DNA from 2 places in the Paenibacillus sp. FSL K6-0108 genome. Region 1 is predicted to be linked to the other one. Evidence: riboswitches for the same ligand, from Rfam matches in the RefSeq annotation. Region 1 holds a riboswitch; the other holds the start of a gene.
The links. Region 1 has a riboswitch for ZMP and ZTP ahead of MHB49_RS31305 (TIGR01440 family protein). Riboswitches for the same ligand answer to the same signal wherever they lie in the genome.
Positions count from the first base shown of each region.

Region 2: it holds a riboswitch for ZMP and ZTP, as region 1 does, so the genes downstream of both, MHB49_RS16060 (bifunctional 5,10-methylenetetrahydrofolate dehydrogenase/5,10-methenyltetrahydrofolate cyclohydrolase) here and MHB49_RS31305 (TIGR01440 family protein) in region 1, are expected to answer to the same signal.

Region 1 covers NZ_CP150288.1:6,864,229-6,880,402, forward strand. The annotation lists gene murA (UDP-N-acetylglucosamine 1-carboxyvinyltransferase) at 1-169, opposite strand, end outside; gene MHB49_RS31235 (DUF1146 family protein) at 691-948, opposite strand; gene MHB49_RS31240 (F0F1 ATP synthase subunit epsilon) at 1,553-1,957, opposite strand; gene atpD (F0F1 ATP synthase subunit beta) at 2,017-3,420, opposite strand; gene atpG (ATP synthase F1 subunit gamma) at 3,515-4,387, opposite strand; gene atpA (F0F1 ATP synthase subunit alpha) at 4,598-6,112, opposite strand; gene MHB49_RS31260 (F0F1 ATP synthase subunit delta) at 6,129-6,677, opposite strand; gene atpF (F0F1 ATP synthase subunit B) at 6,674-7,162, opposite strand; gene atpE (F0F1 ATP synthase subunit C) at 7,278-7,502, opposite strand; gene atpB (F0F1 ATP synthase subunit A) at 7,579-8,397, opposite strand; gene MHB49_RS31280 (ATP synthase subunit I) at 8,439-8,819, opposite strand; gene MHB49_RS31285 (AtpZ/AtpI family protein) at 8,812-9,066, opposite strand; gene wecB (non-hydrolyzing UDP-N-acetylglucosamine 2-epimerase) at 9,253-10,410, opposite strand; gene upp (uracil phosphoribosyltransferase) at 10,467-11,096, opposite strand; gene glyA (serine hydroxymethyltransferase) at 11,524-12,771, opposite strand; gene MHB49_RS31305 (TIGR01440 family protein) at 12,988-13,581, opposite strand; ZMP/ZTP riboswitch at 13,721-13,802, opposite strand; gene MHB49_RS31310 (low molecular weight protein arginine phosphatase) at 13,945-14,517, opposite strand; gene MHB49_RS31315 (manganese efflux pump MntP family protein) at 14,544-15,104, opposite strand; gene MHB49_RS31320 (L-threonylcarbamoyladenylate synthase) at 15,295-16,174, opposite strand, start outside.
Region 2 covers NZ_CP150288.1:3,516,781-3,532,954, forward strand. The annotation lists gene MHB49_RS16005 (enolase C-terminal domain-like protein) at 1-899, shown strand, start outside; gene MHB49_RS16010 (NAD-dependent epimerase/dehydratase family protein) at 934-1,794, shown strand; gene MHB49_RS16015 (carbohydrate-binding protein) at 1,825-3,504, shown strand; gene MHB49_RS16020 (family 43 glycosylhydrolase) at 3,555-4,883, shown strand; gene MHB49_RS16025 (family 43 glycosylhydrolase) at 5,217-7,688, shown strand; gene MHB49_RS16030 (deoxyribonuclease IV) at 7,872-8,789, shown strand; gene MHB49_RS16035 (YojF family protein) at 8,890-9,234, shown strand; gene bshB2 (bacillithiol biosynthesis deacetylase BshB2) at 9,258-9,932, shown strand; gene MHB49_RS16045 (hypothetical protein) at 10,200-10,892, shown strand; gene MHB49_RS16050 (undecaprenyl-diphosphate phosphatase) at 11,011-11,823, opposite strand; gene MHB49_RS16055 (DUF817 domain-containing protein) at 11,840-12,604, opposite strand; gene MHB49_RS16060 (bifunctional 5,10-methylenetetrahydrofolate dehydrogenase/5,10-methenyltetrahydrofolate cyclohydrolase) at 12,797-13,648, opposite strand; ZMP/ZTP riboswitch at 13,700-13,781, opposite strand; gene MHB49_RS16065 (MarR family transcriptional regulator) at 14,001-14,483, shown strand; gene MHB49_RS16070 (nitroreductase) at 14,495-15,079, shown strand; gene MHB49_RS16075 (nitroreductase family protein) at 15,098-15,583, shown strand; gene MHB49_RS16080 (MFS transporter) at 15,752-16,174, opposite strand, start outside.

The DNA.
Region 1 (16,174 bases):
CTTTGTTAATCGTCATCACATCGTCTAGAGGAGGCGCGTCAATAATAACGCTTTGTCCTTCTTCCCCTAAGAGAGAGGCAGCGATGATCGGAAGAACAGAATTTTTAGCGCCGCTAACTTTGACACTTCCGGTCAACCTTTTGCCACCGCGGACGATAAATTTGCTCATCATGGTTCCCTCCGCGCTTTTATTCCCTTTTCTTCATTCCGGAATACGTAAGCCCCTCTGTGAATAGAAAGGACTGTTGTTGTGTGTGGAATTTCGACATAACCTGGCAAATAATGCCCTTGATGTCTATTCAGAAAAGAATTGGTTTATGATCCATATCGATGATACCACGTACGCTGCATGATGCCCTCCGACTTGTAAATGTAACGCCTTACAGGCCAGCAAACATCTGAACAGACAGATTGGGATGATTATTAGCCGGATTTAACCGGATATCCCGTTTATAACCACAAAATAAATGAAAAATTGTGAATTCCCTAACTTCCATCATAACATTGTTGAATTGTACGATACAAGCATTTTTACATAAAACATCTCAAATCCATTCACTTTTACGTCACACTTTTTTCTTAATTCCTTTGCCGACAACTCATACTCTAATTGTTAACACAATTAATCGATGTTATTCGACATTGAACGGCTCGAAGAACCTAACAGATGATTAACCAACCGTCTCAACATTAAAACAAATGGCGCAACATTTGTGTCCATGACATATAGTCAATGACAAAGCCTGAGACAGCATGCCCCAGTATAATGGCCAACAGTAAATGTAACAGTCTTCCCTGTGCTCCTCTCGGCTGTCTGATGATTAAATCCAGCTTGAGATTCTGTAAAGCCCACCAAGACAACGCTATACATAAAAGAGAGACGATAATCGAAACTAAGCCATTCGTACTTAATGTCTGGTTCAACTGATTTGTCAGGTCAGTATCCATATATTCATTACCTCCACATTTGTTGCAGCGATCAGCATAATTATGCCTGGCACCCATAAACTTGTTAGAGCACTGGGATGATTTGAACACAACACACTGAGCTTACTGTCGGACTTACTCCTGCTGTGCAGGAAATCTGGTGCCCAATCACGGAGCAGCAACAATCTGGCTGTGAATGACAATGGAATTCATCTACGCAGCTTCCTGCATCTGCTGACTCTATGGAATATAGGCTCTTTCATCATACATTGTCAATTACATTGATTTCCACTTTGATATTATTTTAAATTCAAAATACCGGGATTTTGTGACTAAAACGACATAAAAGAGCGTTATTTCGATATCGATCCTGTCATTTCCTCGGAAATAATTTGGATTTCCGTCAGTAAAAATGGTTCCTCCAGTGGTCATATTCGCCACGACTTTAGTCCTACATTCTATTCAACTGCCCATAAACGGTGAATACAATTAACTTTATTTACCGTTAAATTAAGGGGTTCAACCGAAGAAAATGCTCAAAAATTCTACTGTAAATTGGGGAAAATAACGCTCTGAAAACTCAAAAAAGCCCGGCAGACAAAGCCGCCAGGCTCCAATGAATCGTTTATTTGCCGTATACATTGATCCGGTTAACCGCTTTTTGCAGAGCAATCTCTGCCCGGCGGTGATCAAAATGGTCCTGATTGCTTTGGCTGCTGAGACGGCGTTCTGCCCGCTCTTTCGCCGCACGCGCACGGTCCACATCGATATTTTCCGGGAATTCGGCACTTTCTGCGAGGACAACAACCTTATCTTTACGGACTTCGATAAACCCGCCGCCAATAGCGACCTGCTTGTTCTCTTTTCCGTTTTTGATAATAATCGGTGCGATCTGCAATGGTGTAACCATAGGGATGTGACCTGGCATAATACCCAGTTCCCCTTCAACACCGCGAACGATGATACTATCCACTTGCTCTGTAAATACCAAACGTTCAGGCGTTACAATTTCCAACAAAAAGGTGCTCAATTCCATCCCTCCTGAAACTATCCGATAGCTCGCTTCATAAGGACAATCCTGGATTCAGATTATACCAGTGTTTTGGCTTTTTCCACTGCCTCTTCAATTGTACCCACAAAGAGGAAAGCTGCTTCCGGAAGATCGTCGTGCTTGCCTTCGAGAATTTCTTTAAAGCTGCGCACCGTTTCTTTAACCGGAACGTATTTACCCGGAATACCGTTAAATTCTTCAGCAACGTGGAATGGCTGGGACAAGAAACGTTGAATTTTACGAGCACGGTAAACGAGCGCTCTGTCTTCCTCACTCAGCTCGTCCATACCCAGAATCGCAATAATATCCTGCAGTTCATTATAACGTGCCAAGATACGTTTAACGCCTTGAGCTACGTTGTAATGCTCTTCGCCTACAACTTCAGGGGACAAGATCCGGGAGCTGGATGCCAGCGGATCTACCGCAGGGTAGATACCCATCTCGGAAATTTTACGTTCCAGGTTCGTCGTTGCATCCAAGTGGGCAAACGTCGTTGCTGGAGCAGGGTCAGTATAGTCATCCGCAGGCACGTAGATGGCCTGGATGGATGTTACGGAACCTTTTTTGGTCGAAGTGATACGTTCTTGCAGTTGACCCATTTCCGTTGCCAGCGTTGGTTGGTAACCTACCGCGGAAGGCATACGTCCGAGCAAGGCAGATACTTCTGAACCTGCTTGGGTGAAACGGAAGATGTTATCGATAAAGAGCAACACGTCACGGCCTTCTTCATCACGGAAATATTCCGCCATAGTCAGACCTGTGAGGGCTACACGAAGACGTGCGCCTGGAGGCTCGTTCATTTGTCCGAAGACCATCGCTGTTTTGTTGATAACGCCGGAATCACTCATCTCGTGATACAAGTCATTACCTTCACGTGTACGCTCACCAACACCCGCGAATACGGAGATACCACCGTGTTCTTGTGCGATGTTGTTGATCAATTCCTGAATCGTTACGGTTTTACCTACACCGGCACCACCGAAGAGACCGATTTTACCACCTTTGGCGTAAGGAGCCAACAAGTCGATAACTTTGATTCCTGTCTCCAGCATTTCAGCCTGGGTAGTCAGTTCATCAAATGCAGGAGCCGAGCGGTGAATCGGATTTTTATGTGCAGCAGCTACAGTGCCGCCAGTATCAATGGCTTCGCCGAGTACGTTAAATACACGACCCAGTGTCGCTTCCCCAACAGGTACAGAGATTGGAGCTCCTGTATCTACGGCTTCCATACCACGAACGAGTCCGTCCGTGGAGGACATCGCGATACAACGTACCCGGTTGTCACCCAGATGTTTCGAAGCTTCGAGTGTCAGATTAACACTCACGCCGCTTTCGCTCACTGTAGTGATCGTAATGGCATTGAGGATTTCCGGCAGACCGCCGCGATCAAACTCGACGTCAACAACCGGACCCATGATGCTCACAACGCGTCCTTTGTTCATCTTAACGTTCCCCTCCTACAAGCCTGCTACTTTTGCAAAAATAATGTACCGTTCGTTTATCTTTGCTCTGCAAGCCTTCATTAATAAAAAACGGTTAGCTTTGTGCTGCGTTGGCACCTGCCACAATTTCCGTAATCTCCTGCGTAATCGCCGCTTGACGGGCACGGTTATAGGTCAATGACAAGTCATTAATGAGTTTGGATGCATTTTTGGTTGCATTACCCATGGCCGTCATTTTCGCGCCCAGCTCACTCGCTTTACCGTTCAGAAGTGCACCATAGATCAGCGTTTCCGCATAACGCGGAAGCAAAACCTCCAGTACAGCTTCAGGAGACGGCTCATACTCGTAGCTTGCAGTCGGTCCTTCTGCAGCAGTTACCTCAGGTGTTTCCATTGGTAGAAGTTTTTCCACCGTAGGAATCTGGGTCAACGCATTCACAAAGCGGTTATAACAAATGTACAACTCATCAAATTTACCCAATTCAAATCCTTGCACAGCTTCGTGTGCAATGGATTTGATATCTGCAAATGATGGCGAATCGGAAAGATCCGTTATCGTGGATGTCATCGCCATTTCACGCCGTTTAAAATAATCGCGTCCCTTACGTCCAATGACGAACAATTCGTAGTCATTCTGAGAGTTGTGTTTTTCTTTGAGTGTCAGGTTCACCTGACGCAAAATATTCGCATTGTAACCACCCGCAAGACCGCGGTCCGATGTAATAACCAGATAAGCTGTCTTTTTGACCGGACGACTTTCCAGCATCGGATGCTGAACTCCTTGCGTGCTTTTTGCAATACTTGCCACAACTTCTTTCAGCTTCTCCGAATAAGGACGAGCTGCTTCCGCTTTTTCCTGCGCTTTACGCAGTTTTGCGGCAGCTACCATCTCCATTGCTTTGGTGATCTGCTTGGTGCTTTGTACGCTTTTAATTTGCCGCTTTATTTCGCGCATGCCTTTTGCCATGATTTCACCACCTTCAAGTTTTGACGTAGTCAAAACTACTTCGTAAGCCCAAACTTAATCTTTGGCGGAGCCAAAGTTACTTCGTAAGCATCAACACAGTTTTGACGTAGTCAAAACTACTTCGTAAGCACATTGAAACTTTGATAGATCAAAGTTTTACATGCAGACATGCGGAATCGGTTAAACAACTCCGCAGCTGCAATCATCTATTTAGACAGAGACGGCGAAGCTCTTTCTGAACTTCTCGATTGCACCTTTCAGTGCATTTTCATTGTCTGCAGTCAATTCTTTTGTATCACGGATGGACCCTAGAATTTCCGGATGGCTGCTCTCCATGAACGCGAGGAACTCACGCTCGAAACGAGTAACATCACCTGTAGGAATCTCATCCAGGAAACCTTTAACCGCTGTGTACAAGCTGACTACCTGTTGTTCTACAGGCAGAGGCTGGTTAACACCTTGCTTCAGGATTTCCATCATACGCGCACCACGATTCAGGCGGGCCTGAGTCGCTTTATCCAGATCGGAACCGAACTGGGAGAACGCTTGAAGCTCACGATATTGAGCAAGGTCGAGACGCAGGGAACCTGCAACCTTTTTCATTGCTTTGATCTGAGCAGAACCACCGACACGGGATACGGAGATACCTACGTTGATCGCCGGGCGTTGTCCAGCATTGAACAAGTCAGCTTCCAAGAAGATTTGTCCGTCCGTAATGGAGATTACGTTCGTCGGAATGTAAGCAGATACGTCGGAAGCTTGTGTTTCAATGAACGGCAGTGCGGTTAAAGAACCACCACCAAGCTCATCATTCAGCTTCGCTGCGCGCTCCAGCAAACGGGAGTGCAGGTAGAAGACGTCACCCGGATAAGCCTCACGGCCCGGTGGACGGCGAAGCAGCAAGGAAAGCTCACGGTATGCTGCCGCTTGTTTGGTCAAGTCATCATAGATGACCAGTACGTGCTCACCTTTGTACATAAAGTACTCACCCATGGAACAACCGGAGTACGGTGCAATGTACAACAGTGGTGATGGGTCGGATGCTGCCGCAGTTACAACGATTGTGTATTCCATTGCGCCTTTACGACGAAGGGTTTCCACAACTTGAGCAACTGTAGACTGTTTTTGACCGATAGCAACATAGATACATTTCATGCCGCTGCCTTTTTGGTTCAGGATGGTATCGATCGCGATCGATGTTTTACCTGTTTGACGGTCACCGATGATCAACTCACGTTGACCACGACCGATTGGAACCATTGCATCAATCGCTTTGATCCCTGTTTGCATCGGCTCATGAACCGATTTACGATCCATTACGCCTGGTGCTTTACCTTCAACCGGACGGAATTCTGTTGTAGCGATTGGCCCTTTGCCATCAACAGGAATACCGAGCGGATTCACAACGCGTCCAATCAATGCTTCGCCAACTGGCACTTGCATGATTTGACCGGTACGTTTTACTTGGTCGCCTTCACGGATGTCCGAGTAAGGTCCCAGGATAACGACACCGACGTTGCTTTCTTCCACGTTCATGGCGAGACCCATAACACCGCTTGGGAATTCAACCAACTCGTTGGACATGACATTCTCAAGTCCGTAGACACGAGCGATACCGTCACCAACCTCAATAACCGTCCCGACTTCGACTACATCGATATCGTTCTTGTATTGTTCGATCTGGCTCTTAATTAATGTACTGATTTCTTCTGGTTTGATACTCAAGTGTCCTCACCCCAATCTACTGTACTCGTCTGTTAAAAGACTGCTCAAGACGTTCGAGCTTGCCAGCCAAGCTGCCGTCATAGATCGTATCGCCAATGGCAACTTTCAATCCGCCCAGCAAAGTCGGATCGACAATGTTCTCGATACGGATCTTTTTATTTACACGGCCACCGAATTCACGGGCTACCGCTTCTTGTTCTTCATCATTCAAAGCATAAGTCGAGTACACGCGCGCATCGGCTATGCCGAGCGATTCGCCCTCGATCTTCACATAATCATTCAGCAGAGCTTCCAGCAGTTCAACGCGTCCACGCTCAATCAAAAGCAAAACGGTTTTCAGAACAGGTTCAGACACCTTGCCGTCAAGACTTGTGCGAAGTACGTTCTGTTTGGCCTCTTCAGAGATGTTGGGTGACTCGATAAATTTACCGATTTCCGCATCACCTGTGATGGCAGTTACAACAGTACGCAGCTCTTGTTCGACTTCAAGCACCTGCTTCTGTCCAAGAGCAACTTCAAACAATGCTTTCGCATAACGCTTAGCAACAATCGTATCGCGGCTCATTGTCGGCCTCCTACCTCATTGAGGTATTGGTTCACAAGCTCCTCTTGTGCAGGACCGTTCTCAACTTCTTTTTTGATCAACTTGGATGCGATTTGAACGGAAGCTGTACCCAGTTCGCTGCGAAGCGCTGCAACCGCTTTGTTTTTCTCGCTCTCAATCTCACGCACAGCATCGTCTTTCAAACGATTTGCTTCTGCTTTTGCATCTGCCAGAATCGTTTCAGCCTGTTTGCCGCCCGTTTGTTTGGATTGTTCAATGATGTCATAAGCATCTTTACGCGCTTTTTCAAGAGCCTGCTTCTGTTCCTCAACATAGGCAATAGCCTGATCCCGCGTTTGGGCAGCCTCATTCATTTGCGCCAATACGAGCTCACGACGTTTTTCCATAATGGAGAAAAGTGGACCAAATGCATAACGGCTAAGCAGCCAATATAAAATACCAAATGCTATAATCGCCAGAACTGTATTTTCCCATACGAAATTCAATCTGTTCACTCCTTCCTGAAGGTATCCTCAGGCCGCAACTCCGCGTTTACGGACGCTACCTAAAAAGAAGGCGCGGATGGCTGTGGCCTTCCCCGCCAAACCTGCACTGATTTTATTAAGCCGCTCCGTAGAAAATGAACGCGAGTACCACACCGATGATCGGCAATACCTCGATCAAACCTACACCGATAAACATTGTTGTTTGAAGAGTGGATTTTGCTTCCGGTTGACGTGCAATACCTTCCACCGTTTTGCTGATTACCAAACCGTTACCGATACCTGCGCCAAGTGCGCCCAATCCTGCAACAATTGCTGCTGCCAATAATGCCATTGCTCCCATTTGTATATCCTCCTTAGAATGTTCGTTCAAATTTTATAGTTCAGCCCTACAGGATTAACCGTAATGGACTTGAATCTTAATGCTCCTCGTGCGACTCGACGGTTTGTGATATGTATACCATCATCAAAACCGTAAATACGAATGCCTGTATGGCTCCGATGAAAATACTGAAACCCTGCCACGCCGTCAACAGCGGAATTGCTGCAATTGCGCCAATCCATTTGAATGCGGTAAGCTTCATAATCGTGGAGATTAGAACCTCACCGGCAAAGATGTTGGCGAACAAACGCATACCGTGTGTCAACAATTTGGATGCCGTCTCCACAATGTTGATTGGGAAGAACAGCCAGTGTGGTTGGAAATAATGCTTGAGATACGTTTTGGTGTTACGGAAAAGTCCCAATCCATGCGCGATAGCAAATGCAATCAACGCAAGACCCATGGTTACCGAAAGGTCAGCCGTAGGTGATTTCCACCAGGCAACTTCGATATGTGGATGAGCTTCAGGATCCTTCTCGTGAGCTTCATGGAACGCTTCTTGAACCGAGACGATCGGCTTGCCAAAGATTTCAGCTTGGCTTGCATCCGTAGCCCCAGTTACTACGCCCAAAGGGAGACCCAACATGTTTCCCACAAAGATAAACATAATCATTGTGGTTGCCAAGGTAAGGAAATGCTGCCCCTTCTTCATGTCCATTGTACTCGAGATCAGGTTGCGTACAAACTCAATCGCCCACTCCAGGAAGTTTTGCATTTTGCCCGGATTTTCTACCGACAAGTTCCGCGTAGCCAGTTTTGCAACAATAAATACAATGGCGGATGTTACGATCAGCATCAGCAGAACAGACAAATCCAGATGGAACCCACCCAGGTTAATTATCGGAGATTCATGCATATTTTTCTCACCCCTTTCTCATTCGAAAGCTTGCAGCACCACTATGAGTCTGCTTTGCGGGACAACAATATCCCTATAAATAGTAAGGAAAATTGTGCTATGACCAAGCCAGCTACAACCGCATATAAATTGAAGTATTGCGGATACTGCATCGCCATGAAAATAGCGAGTACTGCAAGAGCTGCTCTAGTCAAAAATCCCAGGTTCACTCGCTTAAGGTTTCCTTCCGCTGCACCATCCAACATTCTTCTGACTTTGCGACCCAGATATGAAGCGTTGATCCAACTGATCACCGTTCCCAGGGCCAGTCCCAAAGCTATTGTTTCCACACGGGGCAGAAAGGCCGCTGCGAGAAAACAAATCATAAGAAAGTACATGATGAAAACAGTCATCCATCTGCGGTATCTGGTTAGTTCACTCATCACTTTCCCCCATGAATTTTTTCGCGATAAAGTAGATGCTTACGCCGCCTGCTGCCAAGAAAAAGAGAACGCTTACGGCGATCCATATTCCGCTACCCCCGATGGTCTTGTCCAACCAGGAGCCAACGTAATATCCGGCAACAGCGAGAATGGCAATCTCGATTCCAAAAGCTGTCACGAGCCCCATTGCTTTCCACACATTATCATCATGGTTACGGGATGAATTTGGTTTGTTCGAATCGGCCATTTTCCACGCCACCCTTGCAATCCCAGTTAATTTTACTGAATGATGAGAGCCTTTGTCAATTGAATGATTTTAGCGTTTTAAAGGGGAAAACGACGGGATTATAAGCCATCAGAGCCCATAAACCCGCGTAAACCGTACAGTTTAACTGTATGCTGTACCCTTTAATAATCCGTCAGAAAAAATGAATTATTTTTTGAATTTTCTGTGAAATGATTCCGGACGTTCACTATTTACACCAAAATGGTGCAAAATCGCATTGACAATTCTTTCCGAAGCATGTCCATCACCATAAGGATTGGCAGCCTGACTCATGCTTGCATACAGTGTTTCGTCTGAAAGCAGAGCTTTGGTCCGCTCATATACACGTTCCTCATCGGTACCTACCAACTCCAATGTTCCGGCCTCAATTCCCTCCGGACGTTCCGTTGTATCCCGCAGGACGAGAACAGGCACACCAAACGAAGGCGCTTCTTCCTGCAAACCGCCTGAATCTGTCAAAATCAAGTGAGTATGCGGGTAGAAGTTATGCAAATCCACGACGTCTAGTGGATCAATAAGTTGAATACGGGGGTGATTCCCCAAAATCGCGTGAGCCGGCTCCTTCACAGCAGGACTTGGATGCACCGGGTACACGATGGCAATATCCTCAAACTCGTCGGCAATCCGTTTGACGGCCTGGAAAATGTTACGGTGAGGCTCGCCTTGGGATTCACGGCGGTGAGCTGTCATCAGCACAAGACGCTTGCCCTGTGCCCAATCTAGTACCGGATGGGTGTAATCCTGCCGTACTGTATATTGAAACACATCTGTTACCGTATTGCCTGTGACATACGTACTAGACTCCGGTTTATTTTCTTTGGCAAGATTGGATGACGACCAGTCCGTAGGCGCAAAATGCAGATCAGCAAGCACTCCGGTTAACTGACGATTCATCTCTTCCGGGTAAGGAGAGAGCTTGTTCCACGTTCGAAGTCCCGCTTCCACATGTCCTACCTGGATCTGCTGCAGGAAAGCCGCATAGCTGGCTACAAACGTTGTCAGCGTATCACCGTGAACCAACACGATATCCGGTTTTGCTTCTCGCAAAACTGGCTCTAGGCCTCCCAGCACACGAATCGTAATTTCATTCAGCGTTTGGCGGTCTTTCATCACGTCCAGGTCGTAGTCTGGGTGAATATTGAATACTTCTAGAACCTGATCCAGCATCTGACGATGCTGTGCAGTAACGCATACGATCGATTCAATAGATTCGGGATGTTTCTGCAATTCCAAAATAAGCGGAGCCATCTTGATGGCTTCCGGGCGCACCCCGAATATCGTCATGACTTTAATTTTCTTGGACATTGAAGCAAAGCCCCTTTTCTATAAGTTCCGAGCCTCTTACAAAGCATGCGATATGCTTATTTAGTGCCGTATAGACGATCTCCTGCATCTCCCAGTCCAGGAACGATATAACCATGATCATCGAGACGATCGTCCAGCGCCGCAACGTAGATGTCTACATCCGGGTGTGCATCCTGAACAGCTTTTACGCCTTCAGGTGCTGCAACCAGGTTCATCATTTTAATTTGCGTGCAGCCGCGTTTTTTGAGCACGTCAATAGCAGCAATGGCAGAACCGCCAGTCGCCAGCATCGGGTCGATGACAATCAATTGACGCTCTGTAACGTCTGTAGGCAGTTTGGTGTAGTATTCTACCGGTTGCAATGTTTCCGGATCACGGAACAGACCAACATGTCCAACTTTTGCAGCTGGCAGCAATTTCACAACGCCATCTAGCATTCCGAGTCCTGCACGCAGAATCGGCACCAGTCCGAGCATACGTCCCGAAATAACTTTGCCTTGTGTTTCAGCAACAGGAGTTTGTACATCAATAGTCTCCAGTTCAACATCTCTTGTAATCTCATAAGCCATCAGTGTAGCCACTTCATCCACCAATTCACGGAAATCTTTCGTATTTGTACGCATGTCGCGTATAAACGTCAGTTTGTGTTGAATCAAAGGGTGATCACATATTACTAATTTTCCCATCTAATTTGTCCCTCCGGTATGTTTCTTCATGTTCAGCATTACCAAATATGCCTAATCACCATTCATAGGCCCGATAAATCCTGTATATTATATCATCACCTACACCGAATTACACCATCAAAGGGCACCTAATCATTACAGAAAACCAAATCCTATAAAAATAGGACCGGAAAAATGAGTCATCCGGTCCTTTTTGCTCTCGCTGTTGTGTCAGTTGAGATTATGAAAATGATGAATACAATGGCACTCTGCCACCAGAATGATCCTTCGATCGCTGTTATCCCCAGATTTTTTTATTCTCCTTAGAAAGGTGAAAATCCGGGGATAAAGGCGAACGCTACGCTTCTACGGTCTCATTCTGCCTGCTTCGTTTTTTTGTATCCCATTTTAAGAACACCTCAAAAACAAACAGCCTGAGCAATGTTTTTTAGTATTTAAGGTCAGTGTAGAGCGGGAATTGGTCCGTAAGCGCCGTTACTTCTGCCCGGGCTTCATCCAATTTCGCTGCATCTTTAGGGTTTTTCAATGTTTTGGCGATAATTTTACCGATAGCTACCATGGCTTCTTCGTTCATACCACGGGAGGTTGCAGCAGGTGTACCGATCCGGATACCGCTTGTAACAAACGGGCTCGTTGGGTCAAACGGAATGGCATTTTTGTTCACGGTAATGCCGATGGAATCAAGTACATGCTCGGCTTCCTTACCTGTAATATTCACGCTGCGTGTGTCGATCAGCATCAAGTGGTTGTCTGTACCGCCGGATACGATGTTCAATCCTTCAGCAATCAGCGTTTCAGCCAGCACCTGTGCATTCTTCACCACATTTTGTGCGTACGTTTTGAACGAAGGTTGCAGTGCTTCACCGAAAGCTACCGCTTTGGAAGCAATCACATGCATCAGAGGTCCACCTTGGGAACCCGGGAATACCGCTTTATCAATCGCTGCTGCCCATGCTTTGCGGCACAGAATCATACCACCGCGAGGTCCACGCAGCGTTTTGTGTGTTGTCGTTGTTACGAAATGCGCATGTGGAACCGGGCTTGGATGCAATCCGGCAGCTACCAGTCCTGCAATATGTGCCATATCCACCATGAACAAAGCACCTACATCATTGGCGATGGAAGCAAGCTTTTCAAAATCAATGATACGCGGATATGCACTTGCACCTGCAACGATCATACGAGGGCGATGTTTAAATGCCGCTTTGCGCACTTCATCATAATCAATCAGGAATGTATCTTCTTGTACACCGTAAGCCACGAAATTGTACAACAATCCGGAAGCATTAACTGGGCTACCATGTGTGAGATGTCCGCCATGCGCAAGGTTCATACCCAGAACGGTATCACCTGGTTTCAAAGCCGCAAGGTATACTGCCATGTTCGCTTGTGCACCCGAGTGAGGTTGAACATTGACATGTTCTGCACCAAAAATTTCTTTGGCACGATCACGCGCGATATCTTCAACAATATCAACATGCTCACAACCACCATAATAGCGTTTGCCTGGATATCCTTCAGCGTACTTGTTGGTAAGTACAGACCCAAGAGCCTCGATAACCGCTTCGCTCACGATGTTCTCGGACGCGATCAGCTCAATGTTGTTTTGTTGACGTTTCAGTTCAAGATTCATCGCTTCCAGTACTGCCGGGTCATTCTTGCGCAATTGTTCCATGATTAAATTCCTCCCAGTTATAAGTGAAGTTATAAAGCGAAATCATGTTTACACGAAAACGGAGAGTGCAACACCAATCTGGAGAAGCAGAGCGTTCGCCTTTATCACCGGATTTCCCCTTATATAAGAGATTCAAAAAAATCTGGGGATAACAGCGATCGTAAGATGGTGATGCAATCGAAGTCAGGAGTGTAACCAATCGTTTCGGTTTATACGTTAGTCACAAAATGTCGAATCTGGTTGCTCTTCCATACGATACACTGCGCGCTCGCCGCCAATCAACTTCGGACGGGTCAATGCTGTAGTTACACGGGCATCACCGATGTAACGAAGCGCTGTTCGGAAAGGTACTGCAACATGCTGCAAATGCATGCCAATCATCGTCTCACCAATATCCATTCCTGCATGGGCCTGCACATGTTCAGCCAGGCATGGATCAGTAAGCGAGCGATACGCTGCAGATGCCATGGAACCGCCTGCTTTGGGCACGGGTACTGCACCCACCTCAGTTAATCCTAGACGTGTAAGCAGAGAACGCTCCATCACCAGTGCACGATTCAGGTGCTCACAGCATTGGAATACAACATCAAAACCGAACTCCTGCTGCACCTCGCGTATACCCGCAAGAAGCTGCTGCGCCACTTCAACCGCACCGCTAGTTCCAATCCGTTTGCCTGAAACTTCACTCGTACTTGTACCGATCACCACGATCTGCCCAGGTCCAAGCTGTCCGGCAAGCGCCAGTTCACGCAGAATGGATGCGGTCTGTTCATGCAATCCGGGTTGTTCCGAATCTAACTCAATAGTCATCCTATCGCCTCCCGATAAAATCATGCCCGGCTTCCTCTTGGCTGCCCTTGGGAATCTTGCATGGCATTTCAGGTACTATTATAGCGAATTATCAGATGAAAGACGAAAAAAAGAGCAGTCTGCGGGTATCGCAGAATTGCTCTTTTGCCCAGGCGACCGGCCGTTTGTTCCGGTGCTCCATCGTGGTTATGTCCACTTCGTCGCCAGTTACACCGGATCCCTGTTTTCCCTTTCATCATAAAACAACCTGCGTTTTAAATCAACGGTTAATTTACATCTCATGTCCGTTTTTATATAAAATTTCAAGTCAGGAATCAAAATCAGAACGTGCACAACGGTATAAACACAATAATCAGATTCAAATCAACTCAACTTGTCCAAAAGTCTGTCGAGTGCAGTCCGAATCTCCGCTGCGGCGATATTGTAATCGTCACGACTGCCGCCAAACGGGTCTGAAATATCAAAACTCGGAATGCGTTGTCTGATCTCGATCGCCCGTTCACGTTCAGATGCCAAAATCTCCTGCCCTAGCGCACGCTTCATTTCCAATGTCGCAAACAGGCTGTCGAGTTCCTGAAGATCATTCAGGACCTGTTCGTCATTTTCCACATACTCTTTCAAGGTATACGTCTTGTGTACCGAGTCAGGAAAAACCTGCATGACATGCTGTTTATGACTGCGTGTCAACGTGAGGACGAGGTCGGCCCAACCGATCAAATCCGCACTAAGCTGTGTCGAATGAGGTGGCCCCTCAACGTTGTGGTCTCTTAATACAGCCTCTGCATGACGGGAAATCGGCATGCCCGTTGTTGCAGCTACACCTGCGGAACGAACATCCACCTGAATGCCCCGCTCAGACGCCAGTTTACGCAAAAGTCCTTCGGCCATGGGGCTGCGACATGTATTCCCTGTACATACAAACAAAATATGTTTCATTATGGTTAGCCTCCCCATTTTATATATTAAAATATAAACAAAAGTCCAAAAGCGAGCAAAATCGCTCCGCCTACCGCCTCACCGTAATCCCCCATGTTTTGGCTCACACGCCGTCCCAACAGCAGACCCATAACGGACATTGCGCCACCGCATATACCAAAAGCGAGCACCGTCAACACCAGATCATTGCTGAACATGCCAAGCGAGACTCCAACGGAAAACGAATCCACACTGACACTCAGTGAGAACAAAATCACACCGAGCAGAGATCGATGATCCACCAGCTTGGTTTCTCCCTCCCGGAAAGCGTTCAAGATCATATGGGCACCGAGCAAGACCAGCAGAGCTCCAGCCGCATACGTCGTAATGTCTCCTAGCAGGGAGCTGACGTATTTGCCTGTATACATGCCGATAAGAGGCATGATGATATGAAACAAGGCCGTGACAGTGCTGATTCGCAATACATCTCTCAGACGAATACCCTTCATGCCAATCCCGATGCCGAGTGAGAATGCGTCGAGTCCGAGAGCGACGGCCATAATCAAAATGGTTACCAACTGCCCTACATGGGCAGACACATCCCACATTCCCATACCCCCAAGTCACGTAAAGGTTCTTGTACACCATATGCGGACAAGGACTTAAACATGACCTGAGAAGACTTTTTGCATTTCTGGTATTCAAAGAGTAAAAGAAATACTGGTCGCGGTTAAAGGGCAGGTGTCAGAGGAAACTTATAGCGATACTACGGAAAAAGGATACTATGAAAAAAGGGGGCTATCGGTCACCGACCTGAATGAGTCGGTGACCTGCCGCCTTGAGCAGCCGGTTCATAACGGCTGCTCCCAGTCCTTCGCGCGAGCAGGCTTCAGCCACAATATATGTGGCCCCCTGCTCATCGCAGCTGCGCAGCGCGGCGTACAGCCGGCGCGCTGCTTCCTCCAACTCGCTGGCTTCGCCCAGCGAGAACACGGCATCGGCGCGGTACTGCTCCGCGTGCTCGGCGAACGCCAGCACCGCGGTGCGCTCCCCGCGCTGCGCCGCCTCTGCGAGGGCGGCGCTGATCCAGGCCGCCACTGCTGCGGGCGGCCCCTCCACCACGCACAGCGCACCTGCGGGCGCGTAGTGCGTGTACTTCATGCCCGGCGAGCGCGGCGCCGGGCTGTCATCGCCACCGGCCCCCTCCGCGAGCAGCGCGGGGTCCGTGGCGACACGGGCGGCAACGGCGGACAACTGTTCCGCCGTAATGCCGCCAGGGCGCAGGATGGTGACGGTACCGTCGTCACCAACCTGCACCACCGTGGACTCGACGCCCACCCCAGTGGGGCCGCCGTCCACGATGCCGCCGATGCGGCCTGCCAGATCCTCGCGCACATGTGCGGCGAGTGTCGGGCTTGGCCGCCCGGAGCGGTTGGCGCTCGGCGCGGCGACCGGGCATTCCGCTGCCGCGATCAACTGCAAAGCCACCGGATGGTCCGGCATACGCACGGCCACCGTGTCCAAACCGGCGGTAACCCGCGGGGATACCGCCCCAGGCCTAACTGGCAGCACAAGCGTAAGCGGCCCCGGCCAGAAGGCCTCCATCAGCGCCTCCGCCGTGCCATTCACCGCCGTGACCAGCGAATCCAACTGATCACGCTGGGCAATATGCACAATC
Region 2 (16,174 bases), 3.3 Mb from region 1:
AATTGTTAGGAGGGGCCTGCCGTTCGGCAGTTCCCTGTTATGGCCATGCCGGAGGTGCTGATATCAGCGAGTTGAAAGAAGACGTATCTCGTTTTATGGAAGAAGGATACACGGTCATTCGAGTGCAAATGGGAGGTTACGGTGGCGGGGGATTTGTCAGCGGCGAACACGCAAATTTGCCGCGCGAGCCCTGGAGCAGCGGTCCTGTATTCGATGAACATGCGTATCTGCATGCCATCCCTGACATGTTCGAGAAGTTGCGTCTGGAATTTGGTAATGGGATTCAGTTTACTCATGATGTGCATGAGCATTTGTCTCCCATTCATGCCGTTCAGCTGTCGAAGCGGCTGGAGCCTTATCATCTTTTTTTTCTGGAAGATGCACTTGCTCCGGAACAGATCGGATGGTATCGACAGCTGCGTCAACAGAGTGCTACGCCGCAGGCCGTGGGAGAATTATTTGTTAATCCTCAGGAGTGGACTGGTCTGATTCAAGAGAAGTTGATCGATTTTATCAGAGTTCGGGTATCGAAAGCAGGCGGAATCAGCGCTTGTCGCAAGATCGCTGCGCTTGGCGAAGCCTACGGAGTACGAACAGCCTGGCAGGAGGGTGGAGAGAATGATCCTGTTAACCAGGCAGCTGCTGTCCATCTGGATATGGCCCTGTGGAACTTTGGTATCCAGGAAATCAATCATTTTAAACCTCATGAGTTGCAGGCTTTCCCGGGACATATCGTCAGAGAGGGCGGATATCTATATCCTTCCAATAAACCGGGACTGGGCATTGAACTGGATGAAGTGAAGGCCAAATCATTACGAAGTGACTCATGGGATCCCAACAAATATCATCGGCCGTATCCTCTAGACCGCAAAGCGGATGGGACATTGGTGCGACCCTAACGAAGTGACAAGAACAGACAGGAGAGATATAGAAATGAAGACGATTGCAGTTACAGGCGGAGGCGGAAAGCTGGGTTCACAGGTCATTGAGAAGCTGCAATTACAAGGTCATGATGTCGTATCGCTGGATAAACACCTATCTGACCGGGTGCGTTGCAGACAGATTATTGTCGATCTGAACGATTATGGTCAAGTCGTGGGAGCGCTTGCCGGAGTGGATGCGATTATCCATCTGGCAGCGATTCCTGCGCCGCTTCACTACCCACACAGCTACATTTTCGCTAATAATACACTTTCCGGATACCATGTGCTGGAAGCAGCCGCTTTGCTCGGTATAAAAAAGGTGGTCATTGGCTCCAGTGAATCATCCTACGGATTTGCCTGGGCCAACAAACCCTTCGCTCCCGATTATTTCCCGGTGGATGAACAGCATCCGCAACAGCCGCAGGAATGTTACGGCCTGTCCAAGATCGTTAATGAGGTCACTGCAGAGATGTTTCATCGAAGAAGCGGGATGCAGGTGATTTCCCTCCGTTTTTCAATGATTGTGGGACCGGGAGAGTACAGACATCTGGCTATTGCGAAGGCGGAAACGTTCAAGCACATATTGTGGAGCTACATTGATATCAGGGATGCCGTGGATGCTTGTTTGGCTGCTCTGCACGCTGATTATGATGGGGCTGTTCACGTTAATGTTACTGCTAATGATACGTTAAGTGATCGCCAAACGACAGAATTGCTCGGCACTTTCTATCCCGATGTCAAAGATCTACGGAAACCTTTCTCTAATCGAGAAGCCATTGTCAGTAATGGAATGGTGAAAGACGTTCTATCCTGGGGTGGTCCGAAGCATTCATGGGCGGATGAAGAACATGAGCAGCTTACGCGCAACTAATATGAATAGGGGGATACTATGCTAAATTTCATGCAAAAAAACAAGAAGGTTTTGGCTTTTGCAAGTGCGGCATTATTGATTCTTACGTTGTGTTTGTCTATTTCTCCTTCCATCGTATCAGCAGCTTCCGCGTTTAATCAAACACAGGCTTCCAGTTATAACAGTCAATCCGGAGTACAACTGGAAAGTTCCAGCGAGGGAGGGCAAAATGTCGCATTTATCGATAACGGCGATTACATTGTATTCAACAATGTGGATTTTGGCAGCGGTGCCAATTCAATCGACGTGAGAGTGGCCAGTAATAACAGTGGCGGTACGATTGAGGTCCGTCTGGATAGCCTAAACGGGACACTCGCGGGAACTGTTGCTGTTCCAGGTACGGGTGGGTGGCAATCCTGGCAAACGAAGTCGGGGCCGATCAGTGGTGCCACTGGTGTACACACGGTCTATCTTAAATTCACTGGCGGAACCGGAAATTTGTTCAATCTACTCTGGTTCAAATTCAGTTCATCCGCTGCAGGCAGCGGAGGCGATGTCGTAGGCAAACTGTATGCCGGATATCAAGGTTGGTTCAACGCAGCAGGAGATGGCTCGCCGAACGGAGGCTGGGTGCATTGGTCCAAAAATAGCAGTGCTCCATCAGCAAATAACAATGTGAATTTCGAACTGTACCCGGACCTTCGGGAATATTCCAAGCTGTATCAGACAAGTTTGGCGAACCTCGGCAATGGTTCTCCTGCCAAGCTGTTCTCCTCATACGATCAGGAAACGGTCAACAAGCATTTTGAATGGATGCAGACCTACAATATTGACGGGGCGGCATTGCAACGGTTCGGCGCTGATGAGAGCGATACACCTAACAATTGGAAAAGCAACCGGGACAGCGTAGCCGTCAAAGTTAAGAATGCAGCGGAAGCCTATAATCGCAAGTTCTATGTCATGTACGACATTACGGGAATGAATGCGAGCAATTGGGTGCAGGCGGTCAAGCATGACTGGACGACCAATGTTGTGAACAACATGCACCTTCCATCATCTTCGGCCTATGCAAAGCAGAACGGCAAGATGGTGGTCTGCATCTGGGGTATTGGGTTTACGGATCGTCCGGGTACTGCTTCAGAAGCGGCCGATTTAATCGGTTGGTTTAAGAACCAGGGGATCTATGTCATCGGCGGCGTGCCTACGTATTGGAGAACGGGTAACAATGACTCCCGATCCGACTTCATGAACGTCTACAAATCGTTGGATATGATCTCGCCTTGGTCCGTTGGCCGTTTCGGTAATATTCAGGAAGCCGACAATTTCAAAACAAATTTACTTCAGCCTGACCTGGCCTTCACCCAGCAGAATGGAATTGATTATCAGCCCGTTATCTGGCCGGGTTTCGCATGGTCCAACATGACCGGTGGTGCAAAAAACCAAATCCCGCGTTTGCATGGTGACTTCATGTGGAGGCAGGCCTACAATCTGAAGAGTATTGGTATCAATACCGGATATATCGCGATGTTTGACGAATACGATGAAGGTACTGCCGTTGCTAAGGCGGCAGAGAACAGCTCCATGATTCCATCCAATCAATATTTTCTGTCGCTAGATGCCGACGGTGTAGCTGTATCTTCGGACTTTTATCTCCGACTTGCAGGGGATATCAACCGCATGTTCAAAAACCAGATTCCAGTGACGGCAAACCATCCAACGAGTCATCAATAGACATTTAGAGCATGATTTTAGCAAGGAAGTTTACGTTCAGGAGGACTTATATGACTACTAACCATAGTGGCTTTCAAACCAAACGCCAAAAGACTACATCCATGAATCCAGCAATCACATCTATTTATACAGCAGATCCTTCGGCCCATGTATGGGATGACGGCAAAGTTTACATTTACGCGTCTCATGATATGGACCCAGCCAGAGGCTGCGATCTCATGGACAGATATCATGTTTTCTCCTCGGAGGATATGGTTCACTGGTTGGACGAAGGGGAAATACTCCGTTCAGACGATGTTTCCTGGGGCAGACCGGAGGGCGGCTTCATGTGGGCGCCTGACTGTGCGTACAAGAATGGAACCTATTACTTCTATTATCCGCATCCGAGCGATACGAACTGGAATGATTCCTGGAAAATCGGGGTTGCCACCAGCAGTTACCCGGCACATGGCTTTACGGATCAGGGATATATCGAGGGTCTTGGCGGGTTTGCATTGATTGACCCATGTGTACTTGTAGACGATGACAATAGCGCCTATATCTATTATGGTGGCGGCAGTGTCTGTTTGGGAGGCAAGCTCAATGAAGATATGGTATCCCTGGAAGATGGCATGACAGAAATGCAAGGGCTTGAAGACTTTCACGAAGCAGCCTGGGTATTCAAAAGAAACAATCTGTATTACCTTACCTATGCGGATAATCTGGAAGACAACAACCGTATGAGATACGCAACAAGCGAAACCCCGCTTGGTCCGTGGACGTATCGTGGCATTTTTCTGGAGCCGACCGGCTGTTCGACGACCCATGGTTCTGTAGTGGAATTCAAAGGACAATGGTATCTTTTTTATCACAATCAAGCCATATCTGGGGAGGGCACACTTCGCAGCGTATGTATTGACTATCTGGAATTTAATGAGGATGGTTCCATCAGACCTGTGGTTCAGACGAGGGAGGGTGTGTCCTCCGTCGGTCCAGCTCCGGTTCCTGCCCAGCAACGAAAGATTTATGCGGGCGCAGCCAGCCAAGTTTTTGGTGGAGCAGAAATCAGGAAATTGCAATCCGGGCAAACCGTGGTCGGGAATCTTCAATCCTCAGAAGCGTACGCTTTGTTTAAAAATGTAGATGGAGGCGAAGGCGGCAGAGCATCGGTTGAGCTTCATTATGCGACAGGCGAGCGACTGGCCAAATTGCATCTGACGGTTAATGACAAGGACTATTCCTTGCTGAATGCGCTATCTACTGGCGGTTTGCAGGAATTTGGCGGGGTCACCAATATCACCGTTCCTTTGGAGCAAGGTAATGTTAACACAATCAAAATTTCAGGTGGACATGGCGAGATCAATTTTTTAAGTCTCACCGTTACCCCGTTGTTTGATTAATACGTAAGAAACGGGATAGACGTCTAAACCTCAGGAGAGTTTTCCTGAGGTTTTTCTGGTTTATATGAACGAGTGAGTTCTAATAAATGATAAGCACTTTTTTCCAACAAAATGCCAAATAAATGACAACGAAATGTTATTTCTATTTGTAACGGCTTACTTTATGCTAGATTTCAACACCTGCTGAAGAGACTGGATTATGTCTGTAAAAACGGTTATGAGTGTTAACCGTTGTGCAGAAGAAAACAAGTTCTTCAGATGTAAGACAGCAGCGAAAGCAGAGAATCTTGATGTTATTGTAAGCGGTAACAAAAAAGACTAGGAGGAAATCGTGTGAGAAGAAAGAGTCGATTTATGTTCACGCTATTGGTCATTTTATTAATGGTTTCGTCGGTGCCGCTCCCTGCCACAGCCTATCAAAATCCGCAAACGTTACCGGATGAATGGGGACAATATGGACTCGGGGATCCCTATGTATTGAAATTTAATGGATACTATTACCTGTACGTAAGCACAAGAGATACGGACGACGGTGTCAAAGTCTGGAGCTCCAAAGATCTGGTGAATTGGTCGTACCGTGGATTAGCTGCAACAGATCCCATTACGCACGGAGCTTATGCTCCTGAAGTCGTATACTGGAATGGCATGTTCTACATGTATACATCACCTGCCGGAAAAGGTCATTACGTGCTGAGCAGCACGAGTCCTACCGGACCCTTCAATGTAGTCACTGGAAATCTTGGAAAGTCGATTGACGGTAATGTGTTCATTGACGATGATGGCTCGTTCAGCTTCTATCACGCAGCGCAAGGCCGCATCGATGCAGCACCGATGAGCAGCCCCACTGAGATCGGAGCGAGTGCTTCAACAGGAGTCGGGATGGGAGGCTGGACTGAGGGTTCAACCGTCTTCAAACGAAATGGAAAATACTATATGACGTATACAGGTAACCACGTATTTAGCAAAGGATATCGGGTGGATGTGGCAGTTAGCACCACAGGTCCGAGGTCAGGATATGTAACTGATAGCACAAACCCGGTATTAATTCGTACAGAGGGCCCAACCGTGGGATTGGGACACAACTCGGTAGTCAAAGGACCTAACCTGGATACTCACTATATGATGTATCATAATTTGGAAGGCAACGGAATAATCGGACCGCTGCGGCATCTGAACATGGACCGAATTGTATGGAATAACGACAAGATGATCGTGCAAGGTCCGACTTCAACGGATCAACCCAATCCAGAAATGCCGGTTTTCTACGACTACTTCGATCGTTCTGCGATCGGGAGCAATTGGTCCAATGTGAATGGCGGGAATTGGGGCATCTACAATCAGGAACTCATGTGGCAAAATTCTATGGGCAGCTCAACTTGGTATAAACAAGTGACGGCTTCAAGCAGCGCATCGGATTATACGGCTGAATTTAACATGAAGGAAATGAATCGGGGAACGTCCACCAATCCGAGATACGGCGCTACATTCTCCTATACGAATGAGAACAATTACGGTGTTGCGCTGATCAGTTCGAAAAACAAAAGACTTGAGACATTTTTCCGAATTAACGGTGTGGATCAGGCTTGGCAAACATTCGATCTGCCTGCCGACTTCAATTATTCGAAATGGCATAACATACGGATAGAAAAATCAGGCTCAACGTTTAAATACTATGTAGATGGGATGTTCAAAGCAACGCGTACCGCCAATGTAGGAGCAGGTAAAATCGGTGTTCTGACAGAGGATACACATGCGGATTTCGGCTATACTGCTTTTAGCAATGATGTGAACGGAAGCAGTGCATGGAATGCCTCCAAGCCGATTCCAGGCACAATCGAGGCAGTTCATTATATGAAAGGAGGCGAAGGTGTCGCTTATCACGATACAACGGCTGGGAATCTGGGCGGGGCTTATCGGACCGATGCCGGGGATATTCGCCTGAATAACGAAGGACTGTTCAACTTAGGCTGGAATCAGACCGGAGAATGGTATAAATACAAAGTAAACGTGGAGTCAAGTGGATACTATGATATTGATTTTCGTATGGCTACCTCGTTGGACGGGGCTCAAATCCGGCTGTGGGATGGTACGACCGACTTAACGGGTATCGTCAATATACCTAATACGGGTGGATGGGATAATTGGAAAACCGTATCAAAGAAAAAGGTCTATTTAAACGCAGGGCAGCGGGAGTTAAAGGTTGAATTCGTAACAGGCGAGGCCGATTTCTCAAGAATGACGTTTCAGAAAAATGCTGATGTGACAAGCTTAAGCGATAATTTTAACGACGGAGACGATAACGGATGGACCAGGTTTGAAGGAACTTGGGCGGTAGAGAACGGTGAATACAGTGCAGCCAGCTCCGGACCTGCCAAATCCACAATCGGGGATTCGCAATGGGCAGATTATACGGTGGAGTCCGATATCAAGATGATCGATACAGGGGGTGACGGAGGCTTGCTCGTCAGAGTATCCAATGCATCCCACGGCACGGAGCGAGGCCAGAACAATTATGATGCTTTACAAGGATATTACGCCTATCTGACTACAAGCGGAGTCAGTCTGGGCAAGATGAATTATAATTGGGCCCTGCTCAAGAGCAATGCACAATCGTATTCAACCAATACCTGGTATCATATGAAAGTTGTCGTTAAGGGCACAAACATCAAAGTTTTTGTGGATGACATGGTCAACCCGAAGATCGATTATACAGACAACAGCCTGAATCCGTTCACGCATGGCAAAATCGGTGTCAGAACAGCTAATAAGCACACGCATTTCGATAATGTATCTGTTTCTCCTTGAACCGGAAGCTAAGCGTTGAGAATGAAACAGTTGTTAAGAGAACTGAATCTTATAAAAAGGTCGCCAATTGGCGGCTTTTTTGCCTTCCTCTGATCTCCTTCACCACCGCCATTTCCCATTAGCTAATCCGACCCATTTCATTGATAATTAAATGATGTATACGTCAGGAGAGGGTGGCTGGTAATGAAAAGTAGTGATCTGCTCATTGGATCTCATGTATCCTTTGGAGGTAAAGAAATGCTTCTGCAGGCGAGTAAGGAAGCCGCTTCTTATGGTGCAACCACATTTCTGATGTACACCGGCGCACCTCAGAATTCGAAACGAAAACCTATTTCGCAATATAATATAGAAGCAGGCCATATTCATATGAAGCAGCAGGGCATTTCCAATATTGTGGTGCATGCTCCATTCCTCATTAATCTGGCCAACAGTTACAAACGAGAAGTATTTGATTTTAGTGTACAATTCCTGCGGGATGAGATTGAGAGAACGGCTTCACTTGGATCAAATCAACTTGTTCTTCACCCGGGTGCCCATGTTAACGCTGGGGTAGACATTGGCATTCGGCAAATTATCCAGGGTTTAAACGAGGTACTTCAGGACAACCGTTACCCTGACGTTCAGATTTCGTTGGAGACGATGGCGGGAAAAGGAACGGAGTGCGGAGCAAGCTTTGAAGAACTGGCACAGATTGTCAATGGCGTGCAGCGGAATGAACGACTCTCCATATGTCTGGATACTTGTCATGTTCATGATGCCGGATACGATATTGTTCATCATTTTGATGGGGTTCTGGAGCAATTTGACAAGGTACTAGGCCTTGATCGATTGAAAGTGCTGCACATCAATGATTCCAAAAATGTGCGGGGATCGAGAAAAGATCGCCATGAGAACATCGGACACGGACATATCGGACTTCAGGCTTTGGATTATATCGTACATCATCCCCAACTCGTGTCACTTCCAAAACTGCTTGAGACGCCGTCGATTGGCAAAATAAAATATAAAAGTGCACCTTATCAACATGAAATTTCCCTGTTAAGAAGAGAGTGCTCCGAGCCTGTGCAGAAGGAAGAGGATTTTTTAGAAAACATTAAATAGAGAGTATTACAAACTTTCGCTCACTCATTCCATGTTTATTCTCACGGGACATATGTTAAAATGGTGGAGTACGTTACTTTTTACTAAAAAGGAGGCCGCCATGCAGCCAATAGAGCCTCAAGACATCCAACACCGGATCGACCAACTTCTCGATCAGGACCTATATTTACACCTCGAACTCACGTCAGGTGCTTACGCCAGTCACTTCGATAGCACCAGGCATCCGGGGTCGGCATTCATTTCCAATGCGGTCATACGATATACGCAAGGATCGATCTCCGGCACGGGCCCATATCGCGTAGGCTTAAAGACTACTCACGGCTGGGTGTACGCTGAGGGACTAACACACATTGACGAGTTGGAAAAAGAACGAATTATTCTGGCTGGTCACGATAGTCAAGGAAAGCTGGTTGTAGCTTTACAACTTAGTCGGGAATTGTTCTGATGAAAGCGGAGGATCAAATAAGCATGAATAACAAACAGATTGAACATCAACGCATTTTAGTTGTATTTCCCCATCCAGACGATGAAGCGTTCAGTTCTTCGGGAACATTGGCGAAGTACATAAAAGGCGGTGCTCAAGTCACTTATGCTTGCCTGACTCTAGGGGAGATGGGACGTAATATGGGCATCCCTCCATTTGCCAACCGGGTCACCTTGCCAATAATCCGTAAGGATGAACTCATAGAGTCCTCCAATGCGATTGGTATTCAAGACTTACGGATGCTCGGTTTTCATGATAAAATGATCGAGTTTGAAGACCCTGAGCTGCTAGATGGCCACATTTTGGCCCTGATCAAGGAGCTTAACCCTTCACTGGTCATTACTTTCTATCCGGGCTATAGTGTGCATCCCGATCATGATGCAACCGGAGCTGCGGTTACGCGAACGATTGGCCGATTGCCGGCTGAAGAGAGACCTATCGTCTACTGCTGTGCATTCTCGAACAATCACGAGGAGAGCATCGGGAAAGCGGATGTGATTGAGGATGTGAGCGGATTCCTTGCCGAGAAAATGGCATCGATTCGAGCTCACCGTTCGCAATTCCAAGCGCCTGAACTTGTCGGCAAGCGGGAATTGGATGATGAACAAATCCGAAATCGGTTTGGAAGAGAAGCGTTTTGGACCTATAAGTTCGATTAACTATTCGTTTGTAAAATCTAATTTGCGTAAAAGGTCGCCATTTATGGCGACTTTTTCTGTTTAAAACATGTGATGTTGTTTGAGTGTTAATTGGAGTGAGGGAGATAATCTGATGAGTTCCTGCAAAGAGTGATACAATTGAATGGATTTCGTTCTACAAACCAATGAGTCGGTTTCAACTCCCACGACAGAAAATGAGGAAACCTCTGAAACGACACGACCACAAACAGAAAGTTTTGATTTGATGACAGGGGGGAGATGCCAAAAATGCGAAGCAAACGAATCATTCGAATTACTGCGATCGTCATTTTATTTTTGCTCATATCATGCATCGCATTGGTTTATGTTAATGACAGACCTGGCGGACTAGCCGATCGGCGTATGTCCAAAGCAATGGGAATGAGTGAAACCATCCATATTCCTATAGGGAAAACGGCTGAAGAAGCGATCCAGAAGTTTAGAGGTAAGGATAATTCATTTCACATCATTCATCAAGAACCGGTAGACGGGGGCATAATTTTGTTTAAACAAAAATCTAGCCAGGAAAATAACAGCAATCTTCAGATGGAGTATGCCCGGAAAATCGTATTTGGCTGGAAGTGGGCATGGGGTGGCGGATATTCCATTGGTGAATCATCTCAATTCAAATCAGCGCTTGATTACATGAGCATACCTGAATTGAATAATATATCGACACCGTTCCCTATGCTGTTTGGACATATATTAGACCCGGCAATTCAGCATGTAACTGTCGAGGTCGAGGGGGATGAGAAACCAGTAGTTACCGAAGCCAAGCTGGTTGAGGTGGGGCCGGAAAGCATAATCTGGTTTGTATCACTGCCTTCGTCTGCAACAATTCCGTATGAAATAAAGGGATTCAACGATAAAGGAGAGCTCGTCACCCATAAACAAATGGATGATCCGAATGACAGTGGTTCCATGGTTCTTGGAGAGCGTTAAAGAGTGATTGTACGGAACCTGTGAGTAGGGCGGGGATCGCCAAGTTTGGAAAACAATAAAAAGGGAACAACCCACTGTTTAGGGGTTGTTCCCTTATACGTTACAAGGAAATTCGGGTTTACAAAAAAATAAGTAAAAGAATTCCGACTACAAAGCAATAGTATGAAAAGTAAATCAAGTTTCCTCTTGCCATAATTCCCATGAACCATCTCATTGAAAAGTAGGTTACGATAAGGGTCGTAATGAACGCTAAAATGTAAGGTATAGCCAACTGCGCTCGGTGCGGATCGGTTACGATGTCAGAAGCCCCTAATATTACGCCGCCGATGCTAATTGGAATGTAGAGCATAAAGGAAAATTTCAACGCCGTTTCTTGTTTCATCCCGACAGCAATAGATGCAATGACTGTTGCACCAGAGCGGCTTATTCCCGGGATAAGAGCCACCGCTTGAGCCAGACCCACCAGTACTGCGTCTTTTGCCGACAAATCGCCATCTCTTTTGCGCCCGCGAAGGTTTCGAATGAGCCACAGCGCAACCCCCGTGATCAGTAAACTGATCGCAACCGTATAGACTGAAGTGAATATTTCTTCAATTTTATCCTTGAATAGCACAGCCCCGATCGCAGCGGGTAGGGTACCAATGATTATGTATAGACAAAACATGAAATCTGCTCTGTACTCCGCATTGCGAGAGATTAGGAATCTCCAGCCTCCTACAATAAGTTTTATAATATCTTCCCGAAAGATAAACATAATGGCAATCAGTGAGGCGGTGTTCGTCAAAATTTCAAAGGATAATCCGTTCTGCTCCATGCCAAGCAATCGTTGAACGATAATCAAATGACCGCTTGAAGAAACCGGAATAGGCTCTGTAGCCCCTTGTACGATACCTAATAACACATATTTCAACCACAAAACTACGTCTTCCATTGTATCCTCCTACTCATTATTTTCGATTGGCTTTGACATATTTCAGCTGGGCAACAATGATGACACTAATAATCACCAAAAGGAACCAGGAACTGATTTTACTAAAACTGACCAGTTGCCAGGAATCATGCTGATCAGGGTATTTCCAGCCGTTAAAAAATGTAGCTATATTTTCAGCGGTCCAGATAAAAAAACCGACGATGATAAAAGCGATTGTTAACGGCATACGATAGGTCGTTAATCGTACCCGATAAATGATCCATGTTTTTCTAAATACAATAAATACAAGCCCTGTCAACCACCAACGAAAATCGGGAATAAAATGATGTGTGAAAAAGTTAATATAGATGGCTCCGCCTAACAGAACCGAAGATGCAAACCCAGGCCAACCGGTCATGTCCATACGCAGTCTGCGCCATATTTGACACATAAAGCTTGCTACACTTGCATACATAAATCCGCTATAAAGGGGGACACCCAAAATCTTGGTGTACCCAGGCTCAGGGTATGACCAGGATACCATCCATACTTTATATATCTCCAGCACCAAACCAATCACGTGAAATATACATATGACTTTGATTTCATCACGTGTTTCCAATCCGCTGCGGTACATGAGGTATTGCACTGCTAATAAAACAAGCAGAATGGCATCATAGCGATAAAGAAAGGGTATCTGAATTACGTTAGAAAGGGCCAACGTTCCAAAGATCGCCACAGGAAAAATGCAGCTCATCGCCTGATGATAACCAAAATGCAGCAGCTGTACTAAAGGTTTCAAGTTATTTTTATCTCCTTCCTAAGCCTTGTTCATAATAATATAGATATGGTCCGTATGTAAAAAGAGAAAAAAAGCTATAGATATTTTCTTATTTTGCGGGTGTGCGTAATTGTGAGATAAGTCAATTAAACATATACAAAAACAAACAAGGCCCCTCGTCAATTGGAGAGACCTTGATGTAAGCTAATTCATTTATATATTCTCAGATAACTTATTGGCAGATTTAATCGTATGTTCGATGAGTGTCGCAATCGTTACAGGACCAACACCGCCCGGTACAGGTGTAATCGCTGAAGAAGGAACAAAGCAAGCTTCATAATCCACATCTCCGACATTGCCTTTGTTATAACCTGCATCAATAATGACAGCACCTGGTTTAATCCAGTCTCCTTTAACAAAGAGTGGTTTACCTACGGCTGCAACAATGATATCCCCAAGCTTCACGATTTCCTCCAGATTCACGGTTTTGGAGTGGCAGGTCGTCACCGTTGCATTCCGGTTAAGCAGCATGGCTGAGACAGGTTTGCCCAGAATTGGACTTCTTCCGATGACCACCGCATGTTTGCCCTCAATCTGAATATTGTAGAAATCCAGAATACGCATAATAGCCTGTGGTGTACAGGAAGGGAATTCGGCGTCTCCGAAAGCATTAAGTGCAAAACCGAGGGTCGTTACACCGTCAACGTCCTTCTCGATGCTAATGGCATCAAAAGCTGCTCTTTCATCGATATGATTCGGGACAGGGTGTTGAAGCAAAATACCGTGTACGGAAGGGTCATTATTTAGCTTGTTAATTTCTTGAATCAATTCATCCGTGGTGGTTTCCGCAGAAAGAACGACCTTAATGGAATGCACGCCTAAGCGAGCGCAAGCATTTCCTTTCATACGCACATAGGTCGCTGAAGAAGGATCATCTCCGACGAGGATTGTAGCGAGACAAGGCTGAATGCCTTTTTCCTTCAGAATGGCAACCTTAGAGACCATGTCTTCCTTCATAAAATCCGCTACCGTTTGTCCATTCAAAATCAGTTTGTCAGTACTCATGTTCACATCGCCCTTTCAACATAAAAAAGAGGCAAGGAAATAAATATTCCTTACCTCTGCCCAGGCGTACGGCTTATGACTAAACCATATGCTCCCTCACGGTTCACCGTGTTCGCCAGTTACATATGATCGTTTAAATTGTTTAGATTGATAGTACTCGAAAAAGAAGAAATGTTCAAGAGTTAATGGACTTTTTCTAGATGCTAATGTTCAATGGTTAGATTATAGTTGATAACCGTTATCAGTTGTGATATATTGTTAACCAGTTAATAATATTATTTTATATTCACGAAATAAGTCTATTTCTTAAGGTTTTTTTATTGTTTATAAGTAAATAAGGAGCGATTGAAGAATGGATTCAAAAGATCGAACAAAACAGTTACTATATGACCAATTTATCCGCTTTTTACATGTATATGAGAATCACAAGGATACGGAAATCGAACATTTTCTAAGTATCGCTCAGCGGGAAAGCATCGATAAAATCCCTCAGCATTTGACCGCGGTTCATATGATAGATTGCATTGGCAGGCATGAACCCATTAACAATACGGGCATTGCCGAGGCGATGAATTTGTCCAAAGCAAGTATTACCAAGATCGGCAACAAACTGCTGGAGGAAGGATTCGTCAAACGCACGAAAATGAATGACAACAAAAAGGAGAGCTATTTCCGTTTGTCACCCCAAGGTAAAAAGATTTTTGAACTGCATGAACGTTTACATGTACTTGAGGCTGAACGGTTCTATCGTTCTTTGGACAAATATTCGGAATCGGAGCTAAAGATAATTCATCAATTTCTTCAAGAGAGCAGCATGGATATGGAATCCAGATAAACTGAAGGAGAGTGAAAAACTTGAGTTTGGCGGAATTGATAAGGGAACGCAGAAGTATTCGTAAATGTAATGCTACACCGGTGGAACAGGAGTTGGTTGTTGAATTGCTGCGAAAGGCCACACGGCTTCAACCATCTGTTGAAGCTGGCTCATGGCGTGTTGTTTATGCCGGAACTCCCGAAGCACGCAAACGGTTGGTAGACTGTATGCTGGAACAGATGTCGCAGAGCAAGCTCGGCAAGTTGATTCCGGGAAAACTGCTGGATGTGTTTAAAAAGAGGTTTACGGATATTCCTGCTCACGTCATTGTTATGTCGACTGTGGGACCGGATCGTCTGACCAATGACCGTAATTATGCGGCTGCCTGCGGGGTGATGCAGAGCTTCCAACTGCTGGGATGGGAACAAGGGTTAGGAATGCTGTGGGATACAGAGTCCATGATTCAGAATGAAGGCTTTTTCAAAGGAATTGGACTGCGTGAGGATGAAAGATTTGTAGGCATTCTTCATATGGGATATTACGACAAAGCGCCAAGAAGTCGGAAAAGAACACCCGCTGAGCAGAAGTGGACTGTATTTCAGGGTCAGACTACTTAGAAGGGAGAGGATATAAAAATGAAATTGTCCGATCTGCAAGGAGGTATGGAGAGTCCGAAAGATTTTTTGGATCGACCGGTATCACAGGAGCTAATCCTTGAATTGCTTAATCACGCTGTGTGGGCGCCAAATGATGGACTCCGTGAGCCGTGGCGATTTATTTTTGCCGATAATCGTACCGGAAAACTCATGCAGGGATTGCAGGATTACGCTCCAGCGTATCTTCTGGTGTTGGTGAAGGAAGAGGCGGATCATCATAAGCGGGAAGAGGACTTTGCAGCCGTCTGCTGTTTGATCCAAAATTTTCGTTTGCTTGCCCATGAACAGGGACTGGGTGTGCGCAGCACATTACATGACTGGATGTATGACCAGAGCCGTGCTGAAACGTTTGGCGTACTGGGCAACGAGCGTATTGCTACGGTTCTGGAATTGGGATATGGTGCCGAACAGTCGGTAGCGAATGCTGAGATAGCTGAACCTCAGCTTCAGTTCGAACTGTTGTAGTGGGGCAAGGTGCAAGGAAGAAAATTCAAATGAGTGAGGAACGACATGCCTTGGCAGGGCTTGTCGTTCTTTTTTATGCTGGTGTGTATCCGTTGTAGACTACAAGTCAGCTAAAGTGGATACACACGACTAATCCAGAGATTCACTTATTTTTAAAAAATGATATTCCTATAATGTGTTAATTACCTTGTTATGAGAATTATTTTGTACTCTATTCTGTAAAGCAGATAAATCACCATCTAAATTCTTCAGGTTTGGAAGGAAAGCTGCGGCGGCCGAACAAAGCAAGGGGAGCAGACCCAAAGACAAGAATAAGAAAGGCAGACCGTAGAGTTCTGCAACCGCTGCACCTGCAAAAGCACCTACAGGCTGCAGTCCGCCACCAATGAGGAACCGTATGGAGTTGACTCGGCCTTGAAGAGGTCCGGGGACAAGCGTACCATGCAAAGCTGAACTGAGAGAACCAAAGAAAGGTCCTGCTGCACCAGCGGCACATAAAGCAACAAGCGCAAACGGATAACTCGGGAATAGACCCAGTAAGGCGTTAAAAAGCCCGATGGCGGCTAGGCTGCACAGCATAACTGTCCGTCG